Regions from separate parts of the Arthrobacter sp. R3-55 genome, predicted to be linked through region 1. Evidence: riboswitches for the same ligand, from Rfam matches in the RefSeq annotation. Region 1 holds a riboswitch; the other holds the start of a gene.

The links. A riboswitch is a leader RNA that binds a small molecule or an ion and turns the genes downstream of it on or off. The one in region 1 is predicted to bind glycine.
Region 2: it holds a riboswitch for glycine, as region 1 does, so the genes downstream of both, gcvP (aminomethyl-transferring glycine dehydrogenase) here and gcvP (aminomethyl-transferring glycine dehydrogenase) in region 1, are expected to answer to the same signal.

Annotation. Positions count from the first base shown of each region.
Region 1 is NZ_CP096423.1:3,730,874-3,738,665, reverse strand. It holds gene M1D51_RS17065 (MFS transporter) at 1-1,056, opposite strand, end outside; gene M1D51_RS17060 (TetR/AcrR family transcriptional regulator) at 1,130-1,669, shown strand; glycine riboswitch at 1,763-1,860, shown strand; glycine riboswitch at 1,862-1,988, shown strand; gene gcvP (aminomethyl-transferring glycine dehydrogenase) at 2,041-4,887, shown strand; gene gcvT (glycine cleavage system aminomethyltransferase GcvT) at 4,901-6,034, shown strand; gene gcvH (glycine cleavage system protein GcvH) at 6,070-6,456, shown strand; gene M1D51_RS17040 (L-serine ammonia-lyase) at 6,869-7,792, shown strand, end outside.
Region 2 is NZ_CP096423.1:164,665-172,456, reverse strand. It holds gene glyA (serine hydroxymethyltransferase) at 1-604, opposite strand, end outside; gene gcvH (glycine cleavage system protein GcvH) at 601-984, opposite strand; gene gcvT (glycine cleavage system aminomethyltransferase GcvT) at 1,194-2,342, opposite strand; gene gcvP (aminomethyl-transferring glycine dehydrogenase) at 2,354-5,227, opposite strand; glycine riboswitch at 5,387-5,485, opposite strand; gene mscL (large conductance mechanosensitive channel protein MscL) at 5,733-6,191, shown strand; gene M1D51_RS00825 (amino acid-binding protein) at 6,343-7,257, shown strand; gene M1D51_RS00820 (hypothetical protein) at 7,286-7,540, opposite strand; gene M1D51_RS00815 (NAD(P)(+) transhydrogenase (Re/Si-specific) subunit beta) at 7,625-7,792, opposite strand, start outside.

The DNA.
Region 1 (7,792 bases):
CAAGCCCGCGGCCACCACGTATCCGGGGCGGACGCGCTTGACCAGCGGCACCACCAGCAGGCCGGCGATGACAGTTGCCAGGAGGGCAGGAATCATTGCGATGCCGGCCTCCATGGGGGATTGGCCTTCAACAAGTTGCAGGTGCTGGGCGAAGAAGTAGATGAAGCCCGTCATGGAGAACAGTGACAACACGTTCGCCACGATTGCCGTGCTGAACACCTTGTTCTTGAAAAGGGCAACGTCCAGCATGGGGTTCTGGATCCGCTGCTGGCGACGCACAAACAGAATGCCCATCACCAGGCCGAAGCCCATGAACGCGGCCGCGGATGCCCCGAAACCATGGACTGCGAATTCCTTGATGCCGTAGACGAACGGAGCCATGGTGACCACGGACAGGACGATGCTGGGCACATCCACGCGTCCGGGGTTGGCGTCCTTGGATTCGGGAATCAGGACCCGGCCGAAGGCGAGCAGCGGCAGGAGAAGGAAAGCTGCCACCAGGAAGACTGCGCCCCACCAGAAGTGCTCCACCAGCCAGCCGCCGAAGATCGGACCAAGGGCTGCGCCGCCCGAGAACCCGGCAGCCCAGACGGCGATGGCAAGCCGGCGCCGGTTGGGATCGGTGAAGATGTTCCGGATCAAGGACAGGGTTGACGGCATCAGCATTGCGCCAAAGACGCCAAGGCCGGCCCTGCCGGCGATGAGCCATTCAGCGGAGGGTGCAAAAGCTGTAGCAGCCGAAACCGCAGCGAAGCCTGTGCTGCCGACCAGCAGCAGCCGCCGTCGTCCGATCCTGTCGCCCAGGTTGCCCATCGACACCAGCAACGCGGCAAGAACCAGCGGGTATGCGTCAACGATCCACAGCAATTGGACGCCGCCCACGTCCAAAGAGCGGGCGATTTCAGGCAAGGCAAAGGTGAGCGCGGTGTTGTCGACGGCCACCAGCAGCACCGGAAACATCAGCAGTGCCAGTGCCGTCCAGTCGCGCCACGGTGCTGCTTGGCCCTTGAGGGGATCAGCGGAACGGGGTGCTTGGGTTGAGGACGGCGAGTACATGTCATTTACTGTACCGTCCAGACGGTACAGTTTCAAATGTAACCCCAGTGAAGCTTTAGGGAATGATGGACACATGCCACGAAAACCAGTTGCCCGGGACGCAGTCCTGGATGCCTTCGAAGCCCTCCTGATAGAGGTGGGGGAGCGGGCTGCCACCCTCGACGCCGTTGCCAAGCGTGCAGGGGTGTCCAAGGGCGGGCTGCTCTACCACTTCCCCAACAAGGAAGCGCTGATCACAGCGCTTTTGGAGCGTCTGGACTTGCTCGCCGATGAAGACACCGCGCTGATGAAGGCGGCGCCCGATGGTTCGGCCGCCTACTTCATCCGGTCATCGCTCTGGGCGGATACGCCCATGGACCGGGCGTTCGTCGCTGCCACCAGACTGGCCGAGGTGGCCCATGAGGAAACGCGCCGGAGGTTTGCCGCCATCCAGCAGCGTTGGCTGGACGTGCTGGCGGAGGACGTTGGTCCGGACGTCGCCAAAGCCGTCAGCTATATGGGTGACGGCCTGTATTTCAATGCCATCTTCGAAGGCGGGCAGGAGGGTGGCAATGCCGGGCGGGAGGCCGACGTCGACATCCTGCTTGGTGTCCTTGATCGGTTGCGGAAGTAGCAGGCCGTCCATTTGCGGCGGCGCCCGTGACGTAGGACAATTAACCCTTGTGGCGTGCCCTACACGGTGCCCATACATAACTGAACATGCCTTTGATCTGCGGCGGGAGAGTCCTGCAAGCAAGTGATGCAGGCGCCGTAGGAGCAAACCCTCCCCAGGAATCTCTCAGGCCCACGCACCGCCGCGGCAAGGCAACTCTGGAAAGCAGCAGGCAATCAGCCCACCTCAGGGTGAATGAGCGCTGTGCTCACCGACGGTGCAAGCGATGGTTGTTCACGCAACGCGCGGAAACTCTCAGGTCCAATACAGAGCGGGGAGGAACCCAACCGCTGTGGCGTACCCAAACGCCGCCCAAGTAATGGAGTTCCTTCGTGACGGTTAGTTCTGCCTCCACCACCTTCGTCGATCGGCATATTGGCGCCCGCCGCCAGGCCGACATTGAGACCATGCTCAAGTCCGTCGGCTACGACACCGTCGATTCGTTGGTCGACACCGCCGTCCCGAACGACATCCGCCAGGACGTTGCCCTCACCCTGCAGAACGCGCTGAGCGAAGTCGAGGTCCTCGCTGAGCTGCGCAAGCTCGCCTCCAAGAACAAGACCGCTGTCCAGATGATCGGCCAAGGCTACTACGACACCGTGACGCCGCCGGTGATCCGCCGCAATATCCTGGAATCCCCGGCGTGGTACACGGCCTACACGCCGTACCAGCCGGAAATCTCGCAGGGCCGCCTCGAAGCGCTGCTGAACTTCCAGACCATGGTCCAGGACCTGGTCGGCCTGCCGATCGCCAACGCCTCCCTGCTTGACGAAGCAACCGCCGTTGCCGAGGCCGTCCTGATGATGCGCCGCGCCAACAAGAACAAGGCTGCCCAGGACGGCAAGACCGTCCTCGACGCCGATTGCCTCCCGCAGACCATCGCGATCGTCAAGGGCCGCGCCGAAGCACTCGGCTTCGAGGTTGAGGTCGCGGATCTCTCCCTCGGCCTTCCGGAAGGTGCCATCAACGGCGTCGTTCTCCAGCAACCCGGCGTGTCCGGCCGCGTATTCGATCACTCCGCCGTCATTGCCGATGCCAAGGAACGCGGTGCGCTGGTCACCGTCGCTGCCGATCTTCTCTCGCTGACGCTGATCACCCCTCCGGGCGAGCAGGGCGCGGACATCGCCGTTGGTTCCGCGCAGCGCCTGGGTGTTCCGCTGTTCTTCGGCGGCCCGCACGCGGCCTACATGGCCGTTCAGAAGGGCCTGGAGCGTTCCATGCCCGGCCGTCTGGTGGGCGTTTCCAAGGACGACGCCGGTGTCCCCGCCTACCGCTTGGCGCTGCAGACCCGCGAGCAGCACATCCGCCGCGAGAAGGCCACATCCAACATCTGTACCGCGCAGGCCCTGCTGGCCATCGTGGCTTCCATGTACGCCGTTTACCACGGCCCGGAGGGTTTGAAGGCGATTGCCGAGACCGCCCACAGTCACGCCCGCACCCTCGCGGCGTCACTGAAGGCTGCCGGCGTCGAGGTCCTTCACGGTTCCTTCTTCGACACCATCACCGTCCGCGTCCCGGGCAAGGCTGCAGAGATCGTCGCTGCTGCCGAGGCCAAGGGCATCAACCTGCGAGGCGTTGACGCTGACACTGTTGGTATCTCTGTTGATGAGACCACCACTTCCGAGGTTGTTGCTGACGTCGCGGCGGTCTTCGGCGCTTCGGTTGCTGACGCCGCTGAAGGTCTCGCGCTTGAAGCTTCCGTGGAGCGCACCAGCGACTTCATGCAGCACCCGGTGTTCAACACGCACCGCTCCGAAACCCAGCTCCTGCGCTACATCCGCAAGCTTTCGGACCGCGACCTCGCGCTGGACCGCACCATGATCCCGCTGGGTTCCTGCACCATGAAGCTCAACGCCACCGCAGAGATGGAAGCCATCTCCTGGCCGGAATTCGCCTCCATCCACCCGTTCGCTCCGGATTCCCAGACCGAGGGCTGGCGCGAACTCATCACCGACCTCGAATCCCAGCTGACCGAGATCACCGGCTACGACCAAGTGTCCATCCAGCCGAATGCCGGTTCCCAGGGCGAGCTCGCGGGCCTGTTGGCCATCCGCGGCTATCACCTGTCCCGTGGCGACGAGCAGCGTAACGTCTGCCTCATTCCCGCTTCCGCCCACGGCACCAACGCAGCCTCGGCAGTGCTGGCCGGCATGAAGGTTGTAGTGGTGGCCACGGCCGCCGACGGCACGATCGACCACGCGGACCTTGCCGCCAAGATCGAGGCCAACCGCGAGGTGTTGTCGGCCATCATGATCACCTACCCGTCCACGCACGGTGTGTACGATGCCGACGTCCGCGAAGTCTGCGACGCCATCCACGAGGCCGGCGGCCAAGTCTACATTGACGGCGCAAACCTCAACGCCCTGGTTGGGCTCGCCCAGCCGGGCAAGTTCGGCGGCGACGTATCCCACCTGAACCTGCACAAAACCTTCTGCATCCCCCACGGCGGTGGCGGACCCGGCGTTGGCCCGGTTGCTGCCAAGGCGCACCTTGCACCGTTCATGCCCGGCGATGCAGCTTCCTGGACCGAAGGCAACGACGTCCCGATTTCGGCATCCCGTTTCGGTTCCGCCGGCGTTCTGCCCATCTCTTGGGCTTACGTGAAGCTCATGGGTGGCCAGGGCCTCACCGAGGCAACCAAGTCGGCGCTGCTGGCTGCGAACTACATCGCATCCCGCCTGAACGAGCACTTCCCGGTCCTCTACACCGGCGAAGGCGGACTGGTGGCCCACGAGTGCATCCTGGACCTCCGCGAGCTGACGGCCAAGACCGGCGTCACTGCTGAAGACGTTGCCAAGCGGCTCATCGACTTCGGCTTCCACGCCCCCACCCTGGCGTTCCCGGTTGCCGGAACCCTGATGGTGGAGCCCACCGAGTCGGAGGACCTTGCCGAGATCGACCGGTTCATCGAAGCTATGATCACCATCCGTGCCGAGATTGAGCAGGTTGCTCACGGCGACTTCTCCGTGCAGGATTCCCCGCTTCGCCGCGCACCCCACACGGCAGCCGCCGTCGTAAGTTCCGATTGGGACCGGGCGTACCCGCGCGAGCAGGCTGCCTTCCCGGTCCACCACCTCAAGCAGGACAAGTACTTCCCGCCGGTCGGCCGTATCGACGGCGCGGCAGGTGACCGCAACTTGGTGTGCTCCTGCCCGCCGATCGAAGACTTCGAGAACTAAGGGGTTCCGGAAAATGACAGAGAACTACACAGCTCTTTACGAAGAGCACAAGAAACTCGGCGCGTCCTTCACCGACTTTGGTGGCTGGCAGATGCCGCTCAAATACTCCTCTGAGTTGGCTGAGCACCATGCTGTCCGCAAGTCCGCAGGCCTGTTCGACCTCTCCCACATGGGCGAAGTCTGGGTCACCGGCCCCGAGGCAGCAGCTTTCCTGGACTACGCCCTGGTGGGCAAAATCTCCGCCATGGCAATCGGCAAAGCCAAGTACTCGCTGATCTGCCAGGAAGACGGCGGCATCATCGATGATCTCATCGCCTACCGTCGCGGTGAGGAGAAGTTCCTCGTGGTACCGAACGCCGGAAACGCTGCGGTTGTTGCCTCGGCCCTTCTGGAGCGCGCTGCCGGTTTCGACGTCGTCGTTGAGGACGCATCCGCTGACACCTCGCTGATTGCCGTTCAGGGGCCGCTGGCCGAATCGATCCTCCTCCGCCTGGTGCCCGCCGAACAGCACGCAACGGTCACCGACCTGAAGTACTACGCCGCGGTTGATGTCCCGTTCACGTTCGACGGCGGCACGCAGGAACTGCTGTTGGCCCGCACCGGCTACACAGGCGAAGACGGCTTTGAGATCTTTGTGGCCAACGAATCCGCAGCAGCCCTGTGGCAGGCCATTGCCGACGCTGCCGAAGACGGCGAACTCACTCCCGCCGGCCTGGCTTCCCGCGACTCCCTGCGCCTGGAAGCCGGCATGCCGCTCTACGGAAACGAGCTCTCCCGCGAAGGCAACCCCTTCGCAGCAGGACTCGGACCGGTGGTGGCTCTGTCCAAGGAAGGCGACTTCGTCGGCAAGGACGCACTCGCTGCCCTCAAGGCAGATGGCGCAGGCTCCACCAGCGGACGCAAGCTCGTTGGCCTCAAGGGCCTGGGCCGCCGTGCCGGCCGAGGCCACTACCCGGTCCTCAAGGACGGCGCAGTGATTGGCGAAGTCACGTCCGGTCAGCCGAGCCCCACGCTCGGTTACCCGGTAGCGTTGGCGTATGTCGACGTCGAGCATTCAGGGCTTGGCACCGCACTGGACATTGACCTGCGGGGTAAGTCTGAGCCATTCGAAGTCGTTGCCCTGCCGTTCTACAAGCGCCAAAAGTAACTCCCGGTTTCATCACCACACGTAAAGGAAACAGAATGCCCAAAGTAGCGCCCGAACTTCAGTACTCCGACGAGCACGAGTGGGTTTCCCGCGGCGAAGGGAACTCGGTATCCGTCGGTATTTCCGAGGTTGCCACCGACGCTCTGGGTGACATTGTGTACGTTGACCTGCCCGAGGTTGGCTCCACGGTGACCGCTGGCGAGACCTGCGGCGAGGTTGAGTCCACCAAGTCCGTCTCTGACTTGTACTCGCCGGTCACCGGTGAGGTCACGGAGATCAACGACGCCGTTGTATCGGACCCGGCCCTGATCAACAACGACCCCTACGGCGCCGGCTGGCTGTTCAAGGTCGCCGCCGAGTCCGACGGCCCGCTGCTCTCCGCCGAGGAATACGCCTCCAAGAATGGCGGAGACCTCTCCTAAGCCCTTCCTCTTAGCTGGCGGCCCCTTGGGGTTGGCGTCCTCCGCGGGCTCGGTCGCATAGGCACCCGCTGGGCGGATGCGATGCTCCCTTGGACGCCCGCTTCCGCACGCCGACCCCAAGTGCACCGGCCGATTCGTGGGTTTGCTGCTGGGGGTGCCGTGCGCACGGCATGTTTGGCAGCGAATCCCCGAATCGGGGAACGCCGTCCGATGAGCGTTGGCCATGTGGCCCACCCACGGACGCATGGGCGTAGCGTGGGATTTGTAGAACTGAATAAAATTGCGACGCCGGGTTGCCGCCTTTGGGGGCCATCCGGCGTCGTGCTTCGGTCGATCTCCGCCACAAGCGGGGTAGGCCATCCGGCAGGACCATCTGCCGGACCGTTTCAAACTGTATTAAGGAATCCCGACCATGGCTGTTGGTGTTTTCGATCTGTTTTCCGTGGGTATTGGTCCGTCGAGTTCTCATACTGTGGGGCCGATGCGGGCTGCTGCGGTGTTTGCTGGTGAGTTGAGGGACGCTGGGGTCCTGGGTTCGGTGGCTTCGTTGCGGGTGGATTTGTATGGGTCGTTGGCTGCGACGGGTCGTGGCCACGGGACCATGACGGCGACGCTGTTGGGCTTGGAGGGGTATCACCCTGAGCTGATTCTGCCTGAGGAGGTGGAGGCGCGGTTGGCTGCTATTGCTGAGACGGGTGTGTTGAACCTGGCTGGTGCCTCTGGTGAGGGGGTGGAGTTGCCGTATGCGGTGGAGGATATGGTGTTGCATCCGTTGACGGTGTTGCCGCGGCATACGAACGGGATGAAGTTTGCTGTCTCTGATGCCGGGGGGAATGTGCTGCGGGAGGCGACGTTCTTTTCTGTGGGTGGCGGGTTCATTGTCCGTGAGGGTGAGGAGAACGCCGCGCAGCAGGAGCTGGAGGAGTCCAAGAAGGAGTTGCCGTTGCCTTTTAGGACGGCGGCGGAGTTGTTGGGCCGGTGCCAGTCGAAGGGGTTGGGCATCAGCGAGATCATGTTCATTAATGAGCGGGCGTCCCGGTCCGAGGAGGAGATCCGGGAGGGTTTGCTGCATATCTGGTCCGTGATGGAGGCCTGTGTGGAAACCAGTTTGAAGCGTGAGGGTGTGCTTCCTGGCGGGTTGCGGGTCCGTCGTCGTGCGCCTGATTGGTTGGAGCGGCTCCTGAAGGAGGATAAGGACCGGAACGATCCGAAGTATTGGCAGGAGTGGGTGAATCTGATCGCGTTGGCGGTCAATGAGGAGAACGCCTCGGGCGGGCGTGTGGTGACGGCGCCGACCAATGGGGCTGCGGGGATCATTCCGGCGGTGTTGTATTAC
Region 2 (7,792 bases), 1.2 Mb from region 1:
GGCGGAATTCGGCGAAGTCCAGCTGCCGCGCGTAGGCGGACCAGCCGGCCACGATCAATGCTGGTTTGTGCTCCTGCGCCAAAGATTCAACCTCAGCCATATCCACGGTGTGGGTGTCCTCGCGGACTCCGTAGGGGACCACGTTGTAGAGCTTGCCGGAGAAGTTGATGCGCATGCCGTGGGTCAGGTGGCCACCGTGGGCCAGGTTCAGGCCCATGATGGTGTCGCCCGGCTTGATCAGCGCGTGCATTACCGAAGCGTTGGCTTGGGCGCCGGAGTGCGGCTGGACGTTGGCGAATCCAGCGCCGAACAGGGTCTTGATGCGGTCAATCGCGAGTTGCTCCACCACGTCAACGTGTTCGCAACCGCCGTAGTAGCGCTTGCCCGGGTAGCCTTCGGCGTACTTGTTGGTCAGCACCGAACCCTGCGCCTGCATCACAGCCACGGCCGTGTGGTTCTCGGAGGCGATCATTTCCAGGCCATCGCGCTGGCGACCCAGTTCGTCGTCGATCTTCGCCGCGATCTCAGGATCCAGCTCTGACAGTTGGGCGTCCAACGACGCCGACACCACTTGCTGGTATTCAGTCACCGATACAGGGTTCACAGTTCTCCACCGTTCTTTGCAGCGTATTCTTCGGCCGACATGAGCGGCCCTTCCTCCGTGGCGGCCACCTTGAACAGCCAGCCCGCGCCATAGGGATCGTTGTTGATCAGGGCCGGATCGGTAACAACGGCGTCATTGATCTCGGTCACCTCCCCCGTCACGGGCGAGTAGAGGTCCGATACCGACTTGGTCGACTCCACCTCGCCACACGTCTCGCCGGCCGTCACAGTGGACCCAATCTCGGGCAGGTCCACGTACACAATGTCGCCCAGGGCGTCGGCAGCAACTGCGGAAATCCCAATCCCCACGGCCCCGTCACCATCAACGGCAACCCACTCGTGCTCAGCCGAGTATTTCAATCCAGCAACTACTTTGCTCATCCCAACTCCTTCTCTGACTAACTGAAAACTTTTCAAGATCACCCGCGGCAGGTTGCCCCATCCCCAGCGCTTAGGGGTTCAAACAGCGCCACCATCCACAACGGTTCGGGTCCGGCGACCGGCAGCATGCGTCTAAGGGAGCGTCGCGTCCGCCCAGCGGGCGCCCATGCGACCGAGCATGCAGAGGTCGGCGGTCCCGAAGACCCCGGCTACTTTTGGCGCTTGTAGAACGGCAGCGGCACGACTTCGAACGGCTCGGCTTTGCCGCGCAGGTCAACCTCGACGATCGTGCCCGGCTCGGAATGCTCGACGTCGACATACGCCAGGGCGATCGGGTAACCGAGCGTGGGGCTCGGCTGGCCGGAGGTGACTTCGCCGATCAGCGAGCCGTCTTTGAGGACCGAGTAGTGGGCGCGGGCGGCGCGGCGTCCGGCGCCTTTGAGGCCTACCAGCTTCTGGCCCAACGTTGATCCGACGCCGGCAGCCTTGATGGCAGAGAGCGCCTCCCGGCCAATGAAGTCGCTTTCCTTGGCCAGGGAAACTACCGGGCCAAGGCCTGCGGCGTAGGCGTTGACGTGGATGGAAAGTTCGTTGCCGTACAGGGGCATTCCGGCTTCGAGGCGCAGGGAGTCGCGGGCTGCGAGGCCGGCCGGGATCAGGCCGTGGCCTTCGCCTGCTTCGAGCAGCGCTTCCCACAGGCCGGCGGCGTCAACGTTGGAGATGTAGATCTCGAACCCGTCTTCGCCGGTGTATCCGGTCCGGGCGAGCAGCAGGTGCTCAGTGCCGCCGTCGAACATTACCGGCACCTCCACCGCCGCGTAGTACTTCAGTCCGGTGACCAGCGCGTGCTGTTCTGCCGGGACAAGCGTCAGCAGGATCGCTTCCGCGGCCGGCCCCTGCACAGCGATGAGCGAAGTCTCGGCGGAAGCGTCCTCCACCACGACGTCGAATGCGCTTGCCCGCTCCGACAGGGCCGCGGCCACCACTTTCGCGTTGCCCGCGTTGGGGACCACCAAGAACCTGTCCACGCCGTCTTCGGGAGAGGGCCGGCGATAGGTGATGAGGTCATCGATGATGCCGCCGTCGGCGTTGCAGATCAGCGAGTACTTGGCCTTGCCCTCGGCCACTGCGGACAACTTGCCCACCAGCGCGTAGTCCAGGAACGCAGCTGCCTCAGGGCCGGACACCCACACTTCGCCCATGTGGGAGAGGTCGAACAGGCCCGCGGACTTGCGGACTGCGTGGTGTTCAGCCAACTCCGAGGAGTATTTGAGCGGCATCTGCCAGCCGCCGAAGTCGGTGAAGGAAGCGCCGGCCTTTTTGTGCTGCTCATAAAGAGCCGTGTAATTCTCAGACATGTGGGCAGTCCTTAGTTTTCGACGTCGGCAGTGTTGTCCTCGAACGCTTCGAGGGGCGGGCAGGAGCACACCAGGTTGCGGTCACCTGCGGCGCCGTCGATCCTGCCGACCGGCGGGAAGTACTTGTCCTGCTTGAGATGGTGGACGGGGAACGCGGCCTGCTCACGCGGGTAGTCGCGGTCCCAAGCGGAACTCACGACGGCGGCAGCCGTGTGCGGTGCGTTGCGCAGCGGCGACTTCTCAACAGTGAAATCACCGCCGGCTACCTGCTCGATCTCGGCACGGATGGTGATCATGGCTTCGATGAAGCGGTCGATCTCGGCGAGGTCCTCGGATTCCGTGGGCTCCACCATCAAAGTGCCGGCAACCGGGAACGCCAACGTAGGTGCGTGGAAGCCGAAGTCGATCAGGCGCTTTGCCACGTCCTCAGCGGTGACGCCTGTCCTGGCCGTCAGTTCGCGGAGGTCCAGGATGCATTCGTGCGCCACGAGGCCACCTTCGCCCGTGTACAAAACCGGGAAGTGCTCATCCAGCCGGGAAGCAACGTAGTTGGCTGCCAAAAGAGCCGACTTGGTTGCTTCCGTCAGCCCCTGACCACCCATGAGCTTCACGTACGCCCAGGAAATCGGCAGCACGCCGGCAGAACCGTAGCGCGAAGCGGAAATGGCCACGCCGTGCCCGTCTTCATGTGCCGCTTTATTCGCGTCCCCCGGCATGAACGGCGCCAAGTGGGCTTTCGCCGCCACAGGACCAACGCCCGGACCGCCGCCACCGTGGGGGATGCAGAAGGTTTTGTGCAGATTCAGGTGGGACACGTCCCCGCCGAACTTGCCCGGCTGGGCCAACCCAACCAGTGCATTCAGGTTGGCTCCGTCAACATACACCTGGCCGCCGGCTGCGTGGATGGCATCGCAAACTTCCCGGACGTCGGCGTCGTACACACCGTGCGTGGACGGGTAGGTGATCATGATGCAGGACAGGACGTCCTTATTGGCCTCGATCTTGGCGGTCAGGTCGGCGTGATCGATGGTGCCGTCCGCAGCCGTGGCCACCACAACAACTTTCATCCCGGCCAGCACAGCGGACGCCGCGTTGGTGCCGTGGGCTGAGGCAGGAATGAGGCAGACGTTACGCTGCTCATCGCCGCGGGACAGGTGGTAGCCACGGATGGCCAACAGGCCCGCGAGCTCTCCCTGAGACCCGGCATTGGGCTGGATGGAGACCTGATCGTAGCCGGTGATCTCCGTGAGGTCAGCTTCCAGGTCCTCGATCAGCTCGCGCCAGCCCGCTGTCTGGTGGTCCGGAGCGAACGGGTGGATCGAGGCGAACTCGGGCCAGGAAATGGCTTCCATCTCGGCGGTGGCGTTCAGCTTCATGGTGCACGAACCCAGCGGAATCATGGTGCGGTCCAGTGCGAGGTCCCGATCAGACAGCTTGCGGATATAGCGCAACAGCTGCGTCTCGGAACGGTGCGTGTTGAACACCGGGTGCTGCAGGAAATCGGAGGTGCGGACTACCCCGGAGGGCAGTTCGAACCCGGCCGCGTCCCCCACCGGGCCGGCGCCAAAGGCGACGGCAACCGCGGAGAGGACCTCCGGCGTCGTGGTTTCATCAACGGAAACGCCCACAGTGTCCGCGTCGATGAGACGCAGGTTGATGCCGCGGGCTTCGGCAGCGGCGATGACTTTGTCTGCCTTGCCGGGAACACGGACGGTGAGGGTGTCGAAGAAGGCATCGGAGACGAGTTCGCGGCCTGCCTTCTGCAGTGCGGTTGCGAGCGTGCGGGCATGGCCGTGGACGGTCTCGGCGATCGCCTTCAGGCCCTCGGGGCCGTGGTAAACCGCGTACATCGAAGCCACAATCGCCAGCAGTGCCTGCGCCGTGCAGATGTTGGAGGTGGCCTTCTCGCGGCGAATGTGTTGCTCGCGGGTCTGCAGCGCCAAGCGGTAAGCAGGGACGCCGGCGTTGTCTTTGGAAACACCAACGATGCGGCCGGGAAGGGTGCGCTCCATGCCTTCGCGGACGGCCATGTAGGCCGCATGCGGGCCACCGAAGAACAGCGGGACGCCGAAGCGCTGCGCAGTCCCGACGGCGATGTCCGCACCTTGTTCGCCCGGGGGCGTGATGAGGGTGAGCGCCAGCAAATCCGCGGCAACCGTGACCAGTGCGCCGCGTTCCTTCGCTTCAGCAATGACACTGGAGTGGTCGAACACGCGACCCGACACACCTGGCTGCTGCAGGACGATGCCGTTGATGTCGCCGTCGGGAAGGCCGTCGCTGAGGTCGGCAATTTCCACCTCGAAGCCGAGGGCCTCGGCGCGGCCCTTGACGATCGCGATGGTCTGCGGGAGGAGGTCCGCGTCCAGGACAGTCTTGCCGTCCTTGACCGTCTTGTTCTTGTTTGCGCGGCGCATCAGCAGCACTGCCTCGGCCACGGCGGTCGCTTCATCCAGCAACGACGCGTTGGCAACCGGCAGCCCCGTGAGATCCTGCACCATGGTCTGGAAGTTCAGCAGCGCCTCAAGACGGCCCTGCGAAATTTCGGGCTGGTACGGCGTGTAGGCCGTGTACCAGGCGGGAGCTTCGAGGATGTTGCGGCGGATCACCGGTGGCGTCACGGTGTCGTAGTAGCCCTGGCCGATCATCTGGACGGCGGTCTTGTTCTTGGATGCGAGCTTTCGGAGCTCGCTGAGGACCTGCACCTCAGTGAGGGCGTCCTGCAACTTCAGGGCCGTTTCCTGGCGGATGGAATCGGGGACCGCGACATCTACCAAGCCGTCGACAGAGTCGTAGCCGATGGCCTTGAGCATGGTGTCAACGTCGGCTTGACGGCGGGCGCCGATGTGCCGGTCCGCGAAGGCGGTGGGGGTTGATTGAACAGTCAAGAGGAACTCCATGATTCAGGCGCCCAGTGAGCGCCACGATGATGTGGGGTTCCTCCCCGCTCTGTATTGGACCTGAGAGATTCCGCAGACTGTGTTTCCACATGCCGTCTGCTTGCACCGTCGGTGAGCCCGGTTACCCGGACTGCTTTCCAGAGTTGCCTAACCGCGGCGGTACATGGGCCTGAGAGATTCCTGGGGAGGATTTGCTCCTACGGCGCCTGACTGGATGTACCGGCAGGACTCTCCCGCCGCAGATCAAAAGCGTTGCGTCACTTTCGTGACACGCTTCACACCATAGCCGCTTCCCGCGAAAAAGCGCAAGCAAGGTGCAGCTACTCCCGCCAACCCTCTTCCACATCCCGGCCCCTTCCCGCCAACCCTCTTCCACATCCCGGCCCCTTCCCGCCAACCCTCTTCCACATCCCGGGTACACCAGCTGGAAACCACCGAGTGGTAGTTTGATCTCTGCTGGAGGCAGACATTGCACCTATTCGGAGGACCATCCATGTTCAAGGGTTTCAAGGACTTCATACTTCGCGGCAACGTGATCGAGCTGGCTATCGCCGTAGTTATCGGCAGTGCGTTCACCGCACTCGTCGGAGCTTTCACCAACCACATCATCAATCCCGTGATCGCAGCCGCCGGCGGCATGAATGCCGAGGGCCTGGGCTTCAAAATCTGGGAGAACAACCCGGCAACGTTCGTCGATTTCGGCGCCGTACTGACCGCACTGGTGACGTTCGTGATCACCGCTGCCGTGGTGTACTTCATCTTCGTGGCGCCCATGAACAAGATCAATTCCCTGGTCAAGGACCGCCTCTCCACTGAGGAACCCGAGGAAGAGCCGCTGCCTGCGGACACCGCCCTTCTTGCCGAAATCCGCGATCTCCTCAAGGATGCCGCTGCCGCGCGCAACGCAAGCCAGGCCTCGGACCCGGACTTCGATTCCGACCGCACCCGCTAAGCGCAGCATCCGTGCTGCTTGGCCGGAGCCCGGCGTTCTCCCACGAGGACGCCGGGTTCTTGCGTTATGGCGCATCCGCAGAAACCTGCCCGCCCCCGGAACGTGACGCTCAGGCAATCGGCCCGAAACAGTGGCAGGGCAGCATGAAATCATGAAGCGCAACCCGAGCACTCCCGTCACCGCGGATCTCCTTTGTGATGCCTGCGGTCAGCTGCCCGAACCGCCCAAGGCCCGGCTCACTCTTGCGAACATTGCAGTGATGCTTCCCATTGAACTGCTGGTTCATGCTGCCGTGGTGGGAACCCAGCTGCCGTATGTGGCCAAGGTTCTGCTCCTCGCGGTCACCGCCACCGTGCTGGTCATCTGGGTGGCCGAGCCTTCGGCCTCCAAGGTTCTCCGGCGATGGTTGCACGCGCCGGCCCTCCGCCACCGACGCACTTTGAACATGGCACCTTCTTTGTGGCGCGCGCGGACCGTACTGCCTGATCAGCCGGGGTCGCTGCAAAAAGTCACCCACGCCCTGGCCAAGCTGAACAGCAACATCCTCAGCCTTCACATCCACCCCATCACTGGGACTGGCCATGCCGCCACTGACCCCGGCGGAACGGTGATGGATGAATTTGTCCTTTCTGCCCCCGGTGAAGTCACCGAGCTGGATCTTTTGAAGGCACTGCACGACGGCGGCGGGCTTGAGTCGCACGTTTGGCCCACCACCGCGTTGGCCATGGCCGACGGTCAAACCAAAGCACTGAGCCTCGCCACCCGTGTGGCCGTAAACCCGCAGGAACTTCCACTCGCCGTGGCCGAACTTCTTTCCGCCAAAGTAGACCCCATGGACCCCGAGCGGTCCGCACCCCAGGCGGCTACCGGCGTCGGGCCCTCAACTGACATCCTCAAGATCCCAACGGCCTGGCACGGTCCGTTGGTCTTTTCGCGGCCGGGCGAGCCGTTCTCGCCCGCAGAGTCCGCGCGTGCACACAGGCTGGCTGAGCTCGCGGAGATTTTGGCGCACACTCCGGCTGCTCAGTCTTCTTCGAATTTCTTGAGCAGCGTGAAGTCAGCCTAGGATTGCGCCGTTCGGCCCGGAAAAGCGTTCAGTCCAGCATCCGTATCCGGAGACCGGTTCCGCGTTCTTTCTCCACCAGGCGCCGCTCTATGGGCCCGCTTTGGGCAAGCCAGAGCACCCTGCCGTCGTAGGTCACGGACTCCACGCAGCCCTGGTCCACAACCTCGTTGTACCGCCACACCTGGACCGTTTGGCCCACGAGGATCCGCCAATTGGTCACAGCCCGGCCTTCTGCTTCGGCGAAGCGCGGCCCGGGTGTCGGCTTCTTCTTACTGTCCTGCACGTCATTACTCCTAGCCGTTACAAGCTTCCTGTAAAGACTTGTGCCGCCACGGCTCAGTACATGACGCGATTCGGGGGACTTTCGCTAGAGTCCCTTCACTGCGCCCAGGACCTTGGTCAGGGAATCCTTGGCATCTCCGAACAGCAGGGTGGTTTGCGGTTCGTAAAGGAGTTCGTTTTCAATACCGGCAAACCCGGGGCGCATGGAGCGTTTGAGGAACACCACCTGCCGGGCGTCGGCCACTTCAAGGAT